DNA from 4 places in the Tepidibacillus sp. HK-1 genome. Region 3 is predicted to be linked to each of the others. Evidence: riboswitches for the same ligand, from Rfam matches in the RefSeq annotation. Region 3 holds a riboswitch; each other region holds the start of a gene.
The links. A riboswitch is a leader RNA that binds a small molecule or an ion and turns the genes downstream of it on or off. The one in region 3 is predicted to bind S-adenosylmethionine.

Region 1 (4,106 bases), on a different contig from region 3:
TTGGAAGATCAACAATAATCATATCTTTGATATAACCAGGCCTTGGACTCATCACAAAAATTTTATCGGCCAAGTAAATCGCTTCATCAATATCATGGGTAATCAGAATCATCGTTTTCTGAGAACCCAACCATAAATTCATCAGTTCATTTTGCATTTTTAATTTAGTTATGGCATCTAAGGCACCGTAAGGTTCATCAAGCAATAACACATCTGGATCCATAACCAATGCACGGGCTATGGAAGCACGTTGACGCATTCCTCCAGATAACTGTCCTGGATAGTAATCTTTAAAATCTGTTAATCCAACTTTGACAAGAATCGCTTGAATACGTGCTTCCCTTTCTTCTTTAGCAACATTTGCTAGCTCTAAACCAAACTCTACATTTTCACCAACTGTACGCCAAGGAAATAGAGCGTGCTCTTGGAAAATTAAAGTCCGCTCTGGATCAGGCTGATCAATGATCTGTTCATTAGCCATTACCTTCCCTGTGGTTGGTTTTTCTAAACCAGCAATCATTCTTAATGCTGTGCTCTTTCCACAACCTGAAGGACCGACGATGGCAACAAATTCACCACTTTCAACAGAAAAGTTCACATTAGATAATACCTTTAAATCGCCAAAAGATTTACTAACATTCTCCAACTTGATTGTTTGCATTATACTGAACCCCCTGCTCCTGTCAGATCACGCCACCGAAGAAATTTCCTTTTTAACTGCTCAAGAACAAGATGATCTAGAATGAGGGCGATCCCACCAATCACTACAATATTAAGAAGAACTCCTTCCATATCGGCAATTTCCCCTGCATAACTAATCGACCAACCAAGACCAACTGCTGCTCCTCCAACCATTTCACTAGCCACAAGCGATCTCCAAGCATTGCCAAAAGCAACTTGAGCACCTGTTAAAAAAGATGGAAAGGTTTCAGGCAGAAAAACTTTTGTTACTAATTGTTTTTTATTCGCACCTAATACCTTTGCTAGTTCGAGATGAGTGCGATTTATATTTTCTGTCGCATTAATCATCGCTAAAGCCATAGGAAAGAAACTGGCAATCGTGATCACGATGATAATAGGAAGATCGCCAAACCCAAATAAAATAACTAAAAATGGAATCCACGTTATTGGAGGGATTGATTGCAATATTGAAATTACATTTTTTAGATAGATTTTAAATCCCTTCGATAAACCAGACAATAAGCCAAATAAAGAACCTAGAAGACAAGCTAAAGGATACCCAATGATTAATCGAATTAGACTACTTTGAATACTGTCTAAAAATGCTGGATCTTTTACTTCACTAAGAAATCGCTGAAAGACTTTAACTACATCTGGTAATAAAAAGTTTGGTAAAAACCATGCGATAATTTGCCATATAACGAGTAGTGTAACAATCGCATAAACATATGGAAGTGTCGATTTTATACTTAGACGCTTGACCTTTTTATTCGGTTTTAATATGGTTTGATTAGCAATAGACTTGATGATTTGTGATTCTTTTTTCACTTGAAGTCACCATCTTAAGATTGTTTTTTGTTTTGCCAAGATAAATCAAGAATATCCTCTACATTTAGAGGTTTTGATAGCATTTGTTGATCTATCATCATTTGTACAATATCTTTCATTTGTTGAATATTTTCTTGAGTAATTTCCCAATTAAAGGTTTGAGCTTCAATTGCTTCAGCGATTAAGTCTACTGAATTGATTCTCCCATTTGTTGTATCGATGGTTTCTGTTTCAATAAAACGTTTTGCCAATATTTTTGCTGCTTCTTTTGGTTGATTTTCTAACATCTCAATCGCTTCTTTTTGAGCATCTAACATCTTATTTATCGCAATCTGTTTTTCTTGAAGAATTTTCCCTGAGGTTATCGCCACCATACATGGGAAAGGCCATTCTTCTCCAACATCATAAAGTGGCGTTACAGGAATGGTTTTACGAGCAATTCGATCATATGGTTCAAAGAGAAAAGCAGCATCTACTTTCCCAGCTGTTAAGGATTGGATCGCCACACTTGGTGAAACATAAACCATATTCACATCATTACGTGTAAGATTACCCTCTTTCAGTACAACACCATTTAGCACGATGTCTGCTGTGCTCCCTTGTTTCTGTGTAGCTAGTTGCTTTCCTTTCAAATCTGGTATCGTCTTAATATTACGATCACTTCGCACTAATAGACTGTGATAACCCATTTGCGCACCGCTGATTACTTTTAAATCAGCACCTTTATCAGCCCATGTAACAGCATTTGTAAATCCAAGCACCCCTGCGTCTAATTGCCCTCCAACAATCGCTTTAATCATCTCAGGCCCACTATTAAAGATTTGAACTTCCACTTCTAACCCATTCTTTTCATAAAAACCTGCATCATAAGCAAGCATCACTTGAGCATCATCCATCACGTTTAAATAACCAATACGTAGCTTTTCTTTTGTTTGTGGATTTGTATTTGCTTGCTGCTCCTTGTTTGCTCCACAGGCGGTTAAAAATAAAGAAATGATCATTACAAACATCCCTACCCACCGTAATCGGCGTGCCCCTAAAATTTTTACCAATTCCATTTCCCCCTTTAACGTATAAACTTGACTAATTTAGTCAGGATTGTCCTTGCATATTGCAAGAAAAAACACCTCATAAGAAGAGGTGTTAAGATAACTCTTCTTATCTTTCAGAACAAATTGTTCTGCTGGAATTAGCACCGTATCATACAAATCGGTTGCCGGGTTTCATTGGGCCAGTCCCTCCACCACTCTGGATAAGAACGTGATAATATGTAATTGATCATACTGTGATTCATAGAAAATCGTCAATCCATTAATGTGCTACAATCAAAAAGTTTTTTCATGATTATTCTAATTATGCAACAACATCATAGCCTTGGTCTTCGATCGCTTCTTTCATTTGTTCAAAAGTTACTTTTCCCTCATCGAAAGAAACCGTTACATTTTTGTTCTCAAGACTAACAACCGCATTGGAGACCCCTGCTAATTTTTTTAGTGCCCCTTCTACCGCCATTTTGCAATGATTACATGTCATACCTTCTACTTTAATTACTTTTTCCATTTAAAATCCCTCCATTATAGATGAATGATTATATGAAACCCTTGTTAGGGTAACAAACAATAGTCAATAACCTTGTTTTTTTAAAATTTAATATTTTTTAATCGTAAGGAGTTAAGAACGACTGAGACAGAACTCATTGCCATCGCAGCTCCTGCAATCCAAGGTGCTAATAGACCTGCCATTGCTACTGGAATACTAATTGAATTGTAGAATAAAGAAGCAAATAGATTCTGCTTAATATTTTTTAAGGTCTGTTTACTAATATAGATTGCATCTGCAACCCCTTTTAAGCTCCCACCAATTAAGGTAACATCGGCTGCTTCAATCGCTATATCTGTTCCAGTTCCAATTGCCATCCCTACATCTGCAGTAGCTAATGCTGGAGCATCATTGATGCCATCGCCAACCATGGCAACTGTATATCCTTGAGTTTTTAAGGATTCAACTTCTTTTGCCTTATCTTCAGGCATTACTTCTGCACGAACTTCATCAACACCCACTTCTTGAGCTATACTTTTTGCGGTACGTTGATTATCCCCGGTAATCATCACGACTTTGATACCCATTTCTTTTAATTTGGCAATGGCTTCTTTTGAGTCAGCTTTTACCGTATCAGCCACTGCAAGGATTCCTAATAATTTATCAGGAGTAGCAACTAAAACAACTGTTTTCCCTTGTGCTTCTAATTGGGCCATTTTTTCTTCAATAGCTGCTGGATCAAGTCCAATTTCTCTTACTAATTTACGTGTTCCCACATAAACCATCGTATCGTTCACTTTTGCTTTTAAACCTTTGCCAGGAAGAATCTCAAAATCTTTGACTTGAAGCAAGTCGATTCCTTTTTCTTCTACGCCTTTAGCAATTGCCTTACCAATCGGATGTTCAGACGTTTTTTCAATGGAACCAGCATATTGTAATAATTCCTGTTCACTTGCATCAATCGCAATATAATCTGTTAATTCAGGCTCCCCTTTGGTAATGGTGCCTGTTTTATCTAATACAATCGCATTGATTTTTTTAGTGTTTTCTAAGTGTTC
Region 2 (4,106 bases), on a different contig from region 3:
ACTCCTTTTGCTTGTGGGTGATCTCCTCTAGCTGGTGAATCTCCTGTTAAGGTGAGGATGTTTCTAACTCCTAAAGCTGCAGCACCTAATAGTTCTGATTGCAGTCCTATGATATTGCGGTCACGACAAGTTAAATGGAATATCGCCTCTATCCCCATATCCTGTTGAATCACATGTGCTAAAGCAATGGGACTCATTCGTAGTGTAGCCATGGGGCTATCTGCAATATTTACCGCATCCACAATCCCCCTCAAAAAGGTAGCCTTCTCTAAAACAGGCATTGGATTTGCTCCTTTGGGCGGTTCTAATTCTACTGTGGTGACAAATTTCTCTAACGTTAATTTTTCTTTTAATCCATGAATTTGATAGATACTCATTATGATCTTCCCCCTAGCTTTATTCCTTCTTCTTCCACCCTTTCTTCATGATGACAACTTAATGCAGGATAATAGATCATTTTTGTGCGATGGTTTACGTTTTGTTTCAATGCTAAAATTTGTTCCTCATTCCCCTTTACCAGATGGCCTACCAAAAATCCCTTTTGTACAGAGATGGTTTCTCTTTTTATCATTTCTAATTCAAATTGGTGTAGCTTTACTTGCCAAAACATTTGATCTGCACTAGTCATTGGATGATGTTGCTCATGAATGATTAACCAAAATGGATTTTCTATTGATTCTGTAACCGTGGCCGTTGTTTCTATTTCCTTTTTATGGTGATAGGAATAGGTTGGATGTTGAAGAACGTCTACTAAATCCTCTACAATTGCACTAGCTGTAGGAAGAGAGCCTGCTCCTGGACCTTGTAAAAATAAGCGGCCAACAACATCAGTTTCAATGATGATCGCATTATCTACCCCTTCAACACTATACAATGGATTAGACTCTGCTAAACAGGTTGGTTCTACTCGGACATTCCAGCCTGTATCTGACTTATAAAGTGATGCAACTAGTTTCATTCGTAAGCCTAGTTCTTCAACAAGAGCCAATTGTTCCAGCGTAACCTCCGAGACACCAATCTTTTTCACTGAAGTCCAGTTTGGTCGTTCAGGAAAGATGATGTCACTTAAAACCATTAATTTATAAAAAGCATCCCAGCCTTCAATATCATTTGTAGGATCTGCTTCTGCAAAACCTGCTGCTTGTGCTTCCTTTAACGCCTGTTTAAAGGAAATTCGTTTTTTCCTCATTTGACTCAGAATATAATTCGAAGTCCCGTTTATAATCCCTTGGATTTTTGTAATTTGATTCACTTGAAGCAATTGTTTAATCGTCCGAATAATAGGAATTCCACCAGCTACACTAGCTTCAAAGGCTAGCATTACCCCATATTGTTTCGCGATTTCCTTTAATTCAGCTCCATTAAATGCCATTAATTCTTTATTTGCTGTAATCACATGACAACCTTTTGAGAGTGCCTGAATGATATATTGATAGGCAGGATCTCTTCCCCCTATCATTTCAATGACTACGTCTAATTTAGGTAATTGTAAAATATCCTGATAATTCGTTGTAACGAGAATAGAATCCCTCATCTCCAAAACTCGTTTCTTCTCTATATCCTGAATCAAAATCGCAACGACTTCAACAGACTTGCCTAAGATATGTTGTAATTGTTTTTGATGGGAAATGATCGTTTGATATACACCAGTTCCCACCGTACCCAAACCTAGTAAGGCTACCTTAATCGATTCCATATAAACCCTCCTTTACAATCGATCCCCATTTATCAAATTCGACTAAAAAACCATCATGGCCATAAATCGTATCGATCTCATAAAAATTTGCATGACCTCCTAATTGACGATAGGCCTCTGTTAGCTCCATTAAACTTTCTGGCGGATAAAGCAAATCCCCTTTATAGGCAATAGCGATCATAGGGGCTTTTAATAATTTCAAGGCTTCTTTCCATCCTCCACGGCCACGACCGATGTCATGACTATCCATCGCTTTAAGTAAATATAGATAGCTATTGGCATCAAAACGTTTTGTTAATTTATCTCCTTGATAACTAAGATAAGATTCTATTTCAAACGTAATTTCATCGTGGGAATTCCCCCACTCATTACGAAGGCTCCTCTGAAAACGTTGATTATACAACTCTTGTGAACGATAAGTAATCATTCCTAACATACGTGCAAGACTTAATCCATGATCAGGTTTATCTTCCAATGGATAATTTCCATGATTCCATTTAGGGTCATGAATAATAGCAAAGCGGGACATAGCATTAAAAGCGATGGCATAGTCACTTAAATAAGAAGTCGCAGCAAGAGGAAATAGCTTATCCATAAAGGTAGGGTAAAGAATTCCCCATTCCAAAACTTGCATTCCACCTAATGACCCTCCAATCACAGCATGCACATGATCAATACCCATTTTCCTTAATGCTTTGTATTGAGCATGAACCATATCCCTGATGGTAACAAAGGGAAATGAAGCACGATAAATCTCTTTATTGTCCGGGTTTATACTTAAAGGACCTGTTGTACCATTACATCCACCAATCACGTTTGTCGTAATCACTTGATACTCATTCGTATCAATCCATTGATAGGGGCCAATCATCCCAGACCACCAACCAGATGTCCTATCATTTCCATAAGCAAATTGATTTCCTGTCAAACCATGACACACTAATATAACAGGTGCACCAATGGAACCTACCCTTTCATAAGCTATATGAGCTTGTGGTAAAATCGTTCCAGATTCAAGCATTAAATCTCCAATTTCTATTTTTCCATACTCATAATGAAGATTGATCTCTGCCACCGCCATCCTTACTCCTCCTCTTCATCCATTCAAATCCCCCAAAAAAGTAAAATCCCCTTCCTAAGAAGAGGGATTAAAAAACCATCTCTTCAAGAAGAGATGGTGATCGCCGCTCTTCTTATCTATCAGAACATGAATGTTCTGCAGGAATTGGCACCGCGTTTTATTTAAACCGGTTGCCGGGCTTCATAGGGCCAGTCCCTCCGCCTCTCTGGATAAGAATTTCCTTTATTAAATTAAATGGTTAATACAAGAATACAATGCATTAAAACAGATTGTCAAGGGATTTTTTTTAAATGATTCCTTTGTTTTAATCACCTATTCTGCACAGGTTAAATATATTGTTATGGAAGCCTATATATGCGGGGTGAATCAATGGCTGTAATAAAAGCTAATTCAAAAGACGTGAAACTGTTGGCTAGATTAATGAGGGCTGAAGCTGAAGGTGAAGGGAAGCTTGGCATGCTAATGGTCGGTAATGTTGGAGTTAACCGTGTACGTGCTAGTTGTTTAGACTTTAAAAACATTCGGACAGTTAAGCAGATGGTTTTCCAATCTCCTGGTGGATTTGAAGCGGTTCAAAAATCTTATTTCTATCAAAGAGCCAGAACACAGGATATCCAACTAGCAAGAAAAGTGATTAGAGGTAATAAATACCACCCAGCCACTCGAGCATTATGGTTTTTTGAACCACTAGGTCCGTGCCCAAGAACATGGTATAACCAACCCAATGCGGGGCGCTATAAAGACCATTGTTTTTTTCACCCTACTTACAGTAATTGCCCTTCCGTTTACCGAACTTATTAAAGAGGAGTTGAATTTCGATGTATCCTTACAATCCATACTATTATGATTCATATTTAATCAATCCCTATGATATGAATATGCCCGATTACATGCAACCAATGGTACCACAACAACCAATGGTACCAATTCCACCATCACCTGAAACAGGAATCGATGTGCCTGGTCTTTTACCAGCAGAACAATCTTATATTGAAAATATTTTAAGACTTAATTTGGGAAAAATTGCAACGATTTATATGACTTTTGAAAACAATAAAGAATGGAATGCCAAAGTATTTAAAGGTAGTGTGGAAGCTGCAGGTCGCGATCATATTATTATTAGCGATCCACAAACTGGAAGACGTTATCTTTTATTGATGGTTAATCTTGATTATATCACTTTCGATGAAGAACTAAACTATGTTCCTCCAACTGTCAGATTATAGCCTTTTAAAACAGAAGGGACACCTTTAACGTGTTCCTTTTATTTTTGCATCGGCTCTAGTTCTCTTGCAATTTCTTCTTTCTCTTTTTTAGATAAGGCTAACC
Region 3 (4,106 bases):
CCAACGCCTTCTTTTAATTTAATTAACCCTGCTTTTTCTAATAAAGCCAAAGCACGTCCACCATTAGTTGGATCGTTTGGAATAGATACGGTTGCTTTATCCTCTAATTTGGATAAATCATCAACTTTTTTAGAATAGATGCCCATTGGCTCAATATGAACCTTAGCAATATAGGTTAAATCAAGACCACGATCTTTAGAGAAAGACTCAAGATAAGGAACGTGTTGGAAGTAGTTTGCATCAATTTGTTTTTCTGCTAGATCTGTATTTGGTAAAACATAATCTTGATATTCAACAATATCTAATTTAATTCCTTGCTTTTCTAATAAAGGTTTAACGACTTCCAAAATCTCTGCATGTGGTACAGCTGTAGCACCCACTTTTAAAGTCACTTCTTGTTGTTGTCCACCATTTTCACTTGCACCTTGCTGTTCATTAGTTGAACCTGAACCACAAGCGGCTAAAGTTAAACTTAATACTGCAATTAAAAATAAAGCTAAAAACTTTTTCATTTTAAAAAGCCCCCTTATATAATTTTATTTTTTATCTAAAACTTTGGAGAGATAATCTCCAAAACTTTGAACGATTTGAACAAGAATTAAAATAACGGCTGTGGTAACCAGCATAACTGGCATGTTATATCGTTGGTACCCATAGCGGATTGCCATATCACCTAGTCCACCACCACCTACAACACCTGCCATAGCTGAGTAACCAATTAAAGTAACCAAAGTTACTGTAATTCCAGATACAATGGAAGGTAAACTTTCAGGCAAATAGACTTTTCTTATGATTTGCCAGTTACTAGCCCCCATAGATATCGCTGCTTCAACCACTCCCCGGTTCACTTCTCGCAAAGAAGTTTCAACCAAGCGAGCGAAGAAAGGAGCAGCACCGATAATTAAAGGTACAGATGCAGCAGTTGGGCCAATACTGATTCCTACAATAAATCTTGTAAAGGGAATCAATAAGACAATCAAAATAATAAAAGGTATCGATCGAAAGATATTAACGATTGCAGCAATCACTTTATTGATTGTCCCATCTTGTAATATTTGGCCTTTGTCGGTTAAAACAAGTAAAATGCCTAACGGCGTTCCTAAGATAACGGTAAATAGTCCAGATAATCCAACCATATACAAGGTTTCCAAAGTGGCTTGCCATAGCTGTAGCCATTCTCTATCCGTTAACACTTTGAACCACCTCCACTTCTACCTGGCAAGACTCTAAGAATTTAATTGATTCTTTTAGTTTTGCTTCAGAGGTTTGAACTTGAATATAAAGTGAGCCATAAGAAGCACCTTGAACATATTGGATATTTCCCTCTAAAATATTGACTTCAATTCCCAAGGTTTGTACCCATTTACTAATAATCGGTTGACTAGCTGTTTCTCCAACAAATGTACATTTTAAAATAAAACTATCTTTGTCTAATGGCAAATGCTCAATCGTCTCTTTTGTCCTTTGATGTTCAGTAACTTGTTTTACAAATTCTTTCGTTATTTCTTGTTTCGGATGAGTAAAAACCTCTAGAACAGGACCTTCTTCAACAATTTCCCCACCATCGATCACAGCAACTCGCTGACAAATCTTTTGAATGACATGCATTTCGTGAGTAATTAAAATGATAGTGATTCCCATTCTTTTATTGATCTCTTGTAGCAATTCTAATATAGAATCGGTCGTCTTCGGATCTAGTGCTGATGTGGCTTCATCACTTAAAAGTACTTTTGGGTTATTCGCCAAAGCTCTTGCTATCCCTACTCGTTGCTTTTGTCCACCACTCAACTCAGAAGGATATGCATTGGCTCGCTCTGTCAACCCAACCAAATCGATCAATTCTTTTACCCTCTGATCGATCTCCTTTTTAGGAACCCCTGCGATTTCGAGTGGGAAGGCAATATTTTCTGCAACTGTTCTTGACCAGAGTAAGTTAAAGTGCTGAAAAATCATCCCGATTCCTTGGCGGGCTTTGCGTAGTTCTTCTGGTCGTAATTGATCCATCCTTTGCTCATCGATCCAAACTTCACCTTCTGTTGGACGCTCCAACATATTGATTAAACGGATTAAAGTACTTTTCCCTGCTCCGCTATAACCGATAATGCCATATATTGCCCCTGATTGAATATCCAAGTTAATCTCTTTTAATGCAACCACTTCTTGAGTTTTGGACTTAAATATTTTTTTTACTTTATGAAGCTTTATCATCTATTCACCAACTTCTACTTTCTTCTCAATAAGAAAAGCCCCTTCTGAAAGCATCAGAAAGGACCAGATTATTCGTACAAGTTCCTTCCCTCATCTTTCAGAACATGATTGTTCTGCAGGAATTGGCACCTTACCATGTATTTCTACATGTTGGTTGCCGGGTTTCATTGGGCCAGTCCCTCCACCTCTCTGGATAAGGAGATATCCATTTATTCACTTTAAACCATTTACGCATTTCAATGCATTAAACACTATACGAATATTAACATCTGCTACAAGCCTATGTCAATTGTTTTTTATTGTTAATTTTCTCCAAACTATAACTAAATTGCATTTGTCTTTTTTGAACGCCTAGAAATAAAATCAATTTTTTTCGCTAATAAATATAGGCTTTTTGTGGAGTTGGATTTGATGGTAATTTTGCTGGTACTTATCATTTGGCGATAACAATGGATGGTTAGTTTTGTAGGTTCATATTTTACAGAATGAATCGCTTTAGCTGGTAAATCAATATAAGCATATTTAGGTTCTAAAAAGCCAATAAATATGCTTTTGCTGTATACGATGATATCCATTTCTGCCAAAAACCGCTGGTAGTCTGTCATCATTTCTTTAATCTTCCCCTGATACAAGATAAAATCAAAGCCATCCGTTTGTAGGGGAATGACATTAGACTGTTTCTTTTCTACGGTTTTTGGTTTTTCAATATAAAAGTAATACCCTAAAACAAGGAGGAGGAGCACAAAAAAAGAGGTGATAAACCAAGTTGCTAAACTCATTGTTTTCTCTCCTTTCATGGGTTTTATATAGTTATTTCTACCTTGCCCGTTATAATCATCCCTTATTCTGTTCTAACATTGCCATTATTTGTTGAAAAGTAATAGCTAATTTTTGAAAAATAGCGTATATTTAAAGAAAATAAACAGATAAATACGAATAATATAACTAAAGGAATAGGATAAAAGATCAACTGAGGATAAAGGGAGCGAATGAAAATGAAATTTGTTTGCCCTTTGTGTAATAAAAAAATTAACGATTTTGCTGGTCGCTGTGAAAAATTGATTGAATGGTTTTCAAACCTTGATGGAAAAGGATTATGGAGAATTCGTTATCTCAATCACTATGAATATCAATTCTTAACAGATGAGGATTTTTTGTCTTTACAATCTAAAGAAATGGTGATTCTAGATGAAGCGAATCATTGGCAGGAATTTGACCCCAAGACGCTTTCAGGAGTTAACTCTGTTGGTCAACGCACCTCTATTTTTAGTTAAATTGCCATAAGGAAGAAAAAAGCCACCATTTTAGGCGGCTTAATTTTTATAATTTGCATTTTTAAAAACAATTTTAATGTAATTATCTAATACTTCCTTTGTACTTAATTTTTATAATATCCCCATTCTTTAATGGAATATTCTCTTTTACACCTACAGGAAGAATCTTTTCACCAAACTTTATGAATATTAAATTTATAGGAAGATTCATTTCTAGTGTAAAATTTGTGTCATACGTAATCAACGTTAATTTTTGATCATTTATATTTCCACTTATAATCATAAACCTTACTCTTTCATATTTCCTATTAACTATTTCTTCAAGTTGACTTTTATTAATAATGAATCCAATATTTTCGAACACCGTAACCTTGGCACTATGATAACCAAATAATTCATTCTTTACAAAAAATGGTATGGAAATAATAAAACTAGCTAAAACTAAAATGATCATTACATTTTTAAATCTCATATTATAATTCTCATCCCGGAATTACTGTCATAAACATAATTCTATAAATTTTCAAATTAAATCCCCCTAGAGGTATATTTAACACCTGATAAAATTATATAAAATTTTAGATGAAAAGGTTGTCGAATTTTGTATTTATTATAAATTTTTAA
Region 4 (4,106 bases), on a different contig from region 3:
CTTCTACAACAGGCATGACTTGATCAGCACGACGGAATACATCAACCATATCGACTGTCCCTTTAATTTCTTTTAAGGAGGCAACAGCTTTTACTCCTAATACTTCATCGATGGTTGGATTGACTGGAATAATCTCAAAACCATGATTTAATAAATACTCAGCCACTCTATAGCTATCACGATCAGGTTTATTGGATAATCCTACAATTGCGATACGTTTTGTTTCTTGAATCAGTTCTTTGATTTGTTCATTTGTTGTTAAAAGACTCATGGAAAGCTCCCCTTTTTATCATTTACCTATACAATATTGTATTTCTTAGGAATAAGTCAATAATTATTCTGCTAGAGCCTGTTCAAGATCAGCTAATAAGTCATTAATATCTTCGATTCCAACAGATACTCGAACTAAATCATCTGATACACCTGCAGCTATCTTTTGTTCGTTTGTTAACTGGTGATGAGTTGAACTACTTGGATGGATAACTAAGGATCTAACATCACCTACATTTGCAGCATGGGTAAATAATTGAACCTTATCGATGAAGCGTTTTGCTGCTTCATATCCACCTTTTACACCAAAGGTCAGGATACCTCCTTGCCCATGATCTAAATATTTCTTGGCTAAGGTATAGGTTGAATGATTCTCTAAACCAGGATAATTCACCCATTCAACTTGCGGATGCTGAGATAAAAAGTTTGCTACAGCTAACGCATTTGTACTATGTCTTTCCATGCGAAGAGAAAGCGTTTCTAACCCTTGAATTAACAGAAATGCATTAAATGGTGCCATGGTTGCACCAATATCCCGATTTAATTGTGCCTTCAATTTTGTAATATATGCCTGTTCTCCGACATGTTCTATATAGCTTAGTCCATGGTAGGCAGGATCTGGATCGCTTAATCGCTTAAATTTCCCATTGTCCCATGGAAATTTTCCACTATCTACGACAACTCCCCCGATCGTATTACCATGCCCTCCAATATATTTGGTTGTGGAATGGATCACAAGATCTGCCCCAAAATCAAATGGACGTAATAATACAGGGGTTGCAAATGTATTATCCACAATCAATGGAACTCCATTTTGATGTGCTAAATTAGCTAGTTCCTCTATATCTGGAACATCTAAAGAAGGATTACTAATGGACTCAATATAAAAGGCTTTTGTTCTTTCATTCACATGCTTTTGCCATTGATCTAAATCATTTTGATCTACAAAATGAATCGTAATTCCTAATCTTTGTAATGTATATGTAAATAAGGTGATGGTACCCCCATACAAGTTTTTGGAAGCAATGATTTCATCTCCAGTTTCAGCAATATTAAGAATAGATAATAATGCTGCCGATTGTCCAGAAGCAGTAACTAAGGCACCTACTCCTCCTTCTAAAGCTGCCAAACGTTGTTCTAATAGATCTGTTGTTGGGTTACTAATTCGGCTATAAATATTACCTTCTTGTTCCATATTAAACAGGGCAGCAGAATGCTCTGAATTCTCAAATTGGTAGGCTGCCGTTTGATAGATTGGAACATTTGTCGCCCCTAAGTGTTTACTTGCAGTATACCCTCCATGAATTGCTAATGTTGCTAGTCCTTTCTCTTCTTTCCTTAATTCTGTCATTTTTAATTCCTCCTTAGAAAAAAATAAAACCTCTTTCAAAGAGAAAGAGGTGTAAAACCTAATTCTCTTATCTTTCAGACTTTCGTCTGCTGGAATTAGCACCTTCACAATTAACTTGTGGGGTTGCCGGGCTTCTTCGGGCCAGTCCCTCCGCCACTCTGGATAAGAGTTTATTATGTAATTGTAAAATATTATAACACATTATTCTGTTAATGCACTGAAATTTTTTCTTTTATTTGTTCAAAAGTTTTTTGGCCGATTCCTGGCACATTCATCAGATCTTCAATCGTCTGAAATTTACCTTGTTTTGTTCGGTATTCTATAATAGCTTTTGCCTTAGCAGGACCAATTCCATCTAATTGCATCAGCTCTTCTTCACTTGCTTGGTTGATGGAAATTGTTTCAGCATTTGATTCAAAAGATACACCTAATCCAGAAGATACACCATTTAGTGTTTCTCCTTGAACAGGGACAAAAATGACCATTTCATCTGCGATTTTTTGAGCTAAATTGACTTGGTTTAAATCTGCATTTGCTAAGGTCCCTCCAGCAAGATCTAACGCTTCTTTTACCCTTGACCCCTCTGTTAATTGGTAGATTCCTGGTTTTGCTACTGCTCCTTTCACATCAACTACTATCTTCTTAGGATTTGTCATTTCCGTTTGCTTTACTTCTCCTTGTGGGGTATCCCCTTTTTCGGTGGATAACTCAACTAAAGGTTCATCCGCAAACGTAGGTGGCTGTTTTTGATGATAAGAGATGTATTGACTAATGATGATAAGTAAAAAAATAATCAACAGTCCGAGTAAGACTTTTTCTCTTTTTGTAAACCGTATATTTGGGAGACTTCCCATTCTTCTTCCCCTTTCTACTACTGCATTTTTTTAATTATTGATATAAAATAATAGAATCAAAAGGTTGAGGTGATAAAATGAATAGCGTTCATTTGGAAATATCAAAAAAAGTAAATGAAAAAGTTCATGCCATCGAAGTATATAAACAAATGGATCAGCAGCGTGAACGGATTATAGATGAATTACTAACCGAATATAAAATAGGAAAAAATGTAGATTTAACTAAGTTAAATCAATGGACTAATGAAATGAATCGATACGCACTAAAGAATCAGCTTCCTTCTCGAAAAGAAGTAACAATGGAAATGTTCACAGCATATGCGAATAAAATGAAAACACATTCCTAATATTTGATAAAAAGCATAAATTTCCTGCTTTTTGTACAAAAAGACTACTGGTTTGTCCAGTAGTCTTTCTTATGATTTATTAGCTAACAACAATATTGACCAGTTTTCCTGGAACGACAATCACTTTACGGACTTCTTTACCAGCCTTCCATTCTTCTAATCTTGGATCAGAAAGAACTTCCTTTTCTAACTCCTCTTTGGAATAGGAAGTCGGAACAACCATTTTTCCTTTGATTTTTCCATTGATTTGTACTGCAATTTCCACTTCATCTAACACTAAATACTCTTCTTGATATGTTGGCCATTTTTCTTTATGAATACTTTCCCTTTGTCCCATCATTTGCCACAATTCTTCTGCCAGATGTGGTGTCATCGGAGCAAGTAGAATGACAGTGGTTTCAATCGCTTCTTTTAGCAACCCTTTATTGCCATCCTCTGGATAAACATAAATTTTGTTTACTAACTCCATAATTGCGCTAATTGCTGTGTTAAAGTTATCTCTTTCATCAATATCTTCAGTCACTCGTTTGATGGTAAGATGAATCATGCGGCGAAGCTCTTTTTCCGCATCAGTTTCCACTTGGTATGGATAAGTCTGTGTAAGGGTTTCTAGATGCTGTTGTACCATTCTCCACACACGATTTAAGAAGCGATGACTTCCCTCTACTCCTGAATCGCTCCAATCTAGATCTCGATCAGGTGGTGCAGCAAATAGGATAAATAGACGCCCTGTATCAGCACCATATTTTTCAATGATCTCATTTGGACTAACGACATTCCCTTTTGATTTGGACATTTTTGCTCCGTCTTTAAGTACCATTCCTTGAGTAAGAAGGGACTTAAAAGGCTCTTGGAATGAAATAAGACCTGCATCATAAAATACTTTTGTAAAGAAACGTGAATAGAGTAGATGCAATACAGCGTGTTCAATTCCACCAATATATTCATCAACTGGAAGCCATTTATTTACTTGTCTTGAATCAAATGGTTTGATCTCTTCATGAGGGCTTGCGTAACGGAAGTAATACCATGATGAATCAATAAATGTATCCATCGTATCTGTTTCTCGGTGAGCAGGACCCCCACATTTCGGACAAGTCGTATGAACAAATGCTTCTGAAGTGGTTAAAGGATTATCTTTACCGTTAAACACTACGTCTTCTGGCAAAATAACAGGTAATTGCTCAAGAGGAACGGGTACATTTCCACATGTTTCACAATACACCATTGGAATAGGTGTTCCCCAGTAACGTTGACGAGAAATAAGCCAATCACGTAAACGAT

Region 1: linked by a shared signal. The riboswitch ahead of BEN26_RS04585 (ABC transporter substrate-binding protein) and the one ahead of BEN26_RS01180 (methionine ABC transporter ATP-binding protein) in region 3 are both predicted to bind S-adenosylmethionine.
Region 2: linked by a shared signal. The riboswitch ahead of metX (homoserine O-acetyltransferase MetX) and the one ahead of BEN26_RS01180 (methionine ABC transporter ATP-binding protein) in region 3 are both predicted to bind S-adenosylmethionine.
Region 4: linked by a shared signal. The riboswitch ahead of BEN26_RS00615 (O-acetylhomoserine aminocarboxypropyltransferase/cysteine synthase family protein) and the one ahead of BEN26_RS01180 (methionine ABC transporter ATP-binding protein) in region 3 are both predicted to bind S-adenosylmethionine.

Annotation. Positions count from the first base shown of each region.
Region 1 is NZ_BDGM02000006.1:87,427-91,532, forward strand. It holds gene BEN26_RS04575 (ABC transporter ATP-binding protein) at 1-661, opposite strand, end outside; gene BEN26_RS04580 (ABC transporter permease) at 661-1,509, opposite strand; gene BEN26_RS04585 (ABC transporter substrate-binding protein) at 1,524-2,561, opposite strand; SAM riboswitch class I at 2,665-2,768, opposite strand; gene copZ (copper chaperone CopZ) at 2,863-3,069, opposite strand; gene BEN26_RS04595 (heavy metal translocating P-type ATPase) at 3,150-4,106, opposite strand, start outside.
Region 2 is NZ_BDGM02000031.1:12,610-16,715, forward strand. It holds gene BEN26_RS12890 (methylenetetrahydrofolate reductase) at 1-377, opposite strand, end outside; gene BEN26_RS12895 (homoserine dehydrogenase) at 377-1,696, opposite strand; gene metX (homoserine O-acetyltransferase MetX) at 1,683-2,777, opposite strand; SAM riboswitch class I at 2,887-2,993, opposite strand; gene BEN26_RS12905 (cell wall hydrolase) at 3,147-3,578, shown strand; gene gerQ (spore coat protein GerQ) at 3,596-4,003, shown strand.
Region 3 is NZ_BDGM02000002.1:43,172-47,277, reverse strand. It holds gene BEN26_RS01190 (MetQ/NlpA family ABC transporter substrate-binding protein) at 1-512, opposite strand, end outside; gene BEN26_RS01185 (methionine ABC transporter permease) at 537-1,193, opposite strand; gene BEN26_RS01180 (methionine ABC transporter ATP-binding protein) at 1,180-2,208, opposite strand; SAM riboswitch class I at 2,296-2,408, opposite strand; gene BEN26_RS01175 (hypothetical protein) at 2,532-2,987, opposite strand; gene BEN26_RS01170 (hypothetical protein) at 3,204-3,482, shown strand; gene BEN26_RS01165 (hypothetical protein) at 3,565-3,954, opposite strand.
Region 4 is NZ_BDGM02000001.1:115,862-119,967, reverse strand. It holds gene BEN26_RS00620 (CoA-binding protein) at 1-271, opposite strand, end outside; gene BEN26_RS00615 (O-acetylhomoserine aminocarboxypropyltransferase/cysteine synthase family protein) at 335-1,621, opposite strand; SAM riboswitch class I at 1,686-1,790, opposite strand; gene BEN26_RS00610 (helix-hairpin-helix domain-containing protein) at 1,831-2,475, opposite strand; gene BEN26_RS00605 (DUF2533 family protein) at 2,553-2,822, shown strand; gene leuS (leucine--tRNA ligase) at 2,902-4,106, opposite strand, start outside.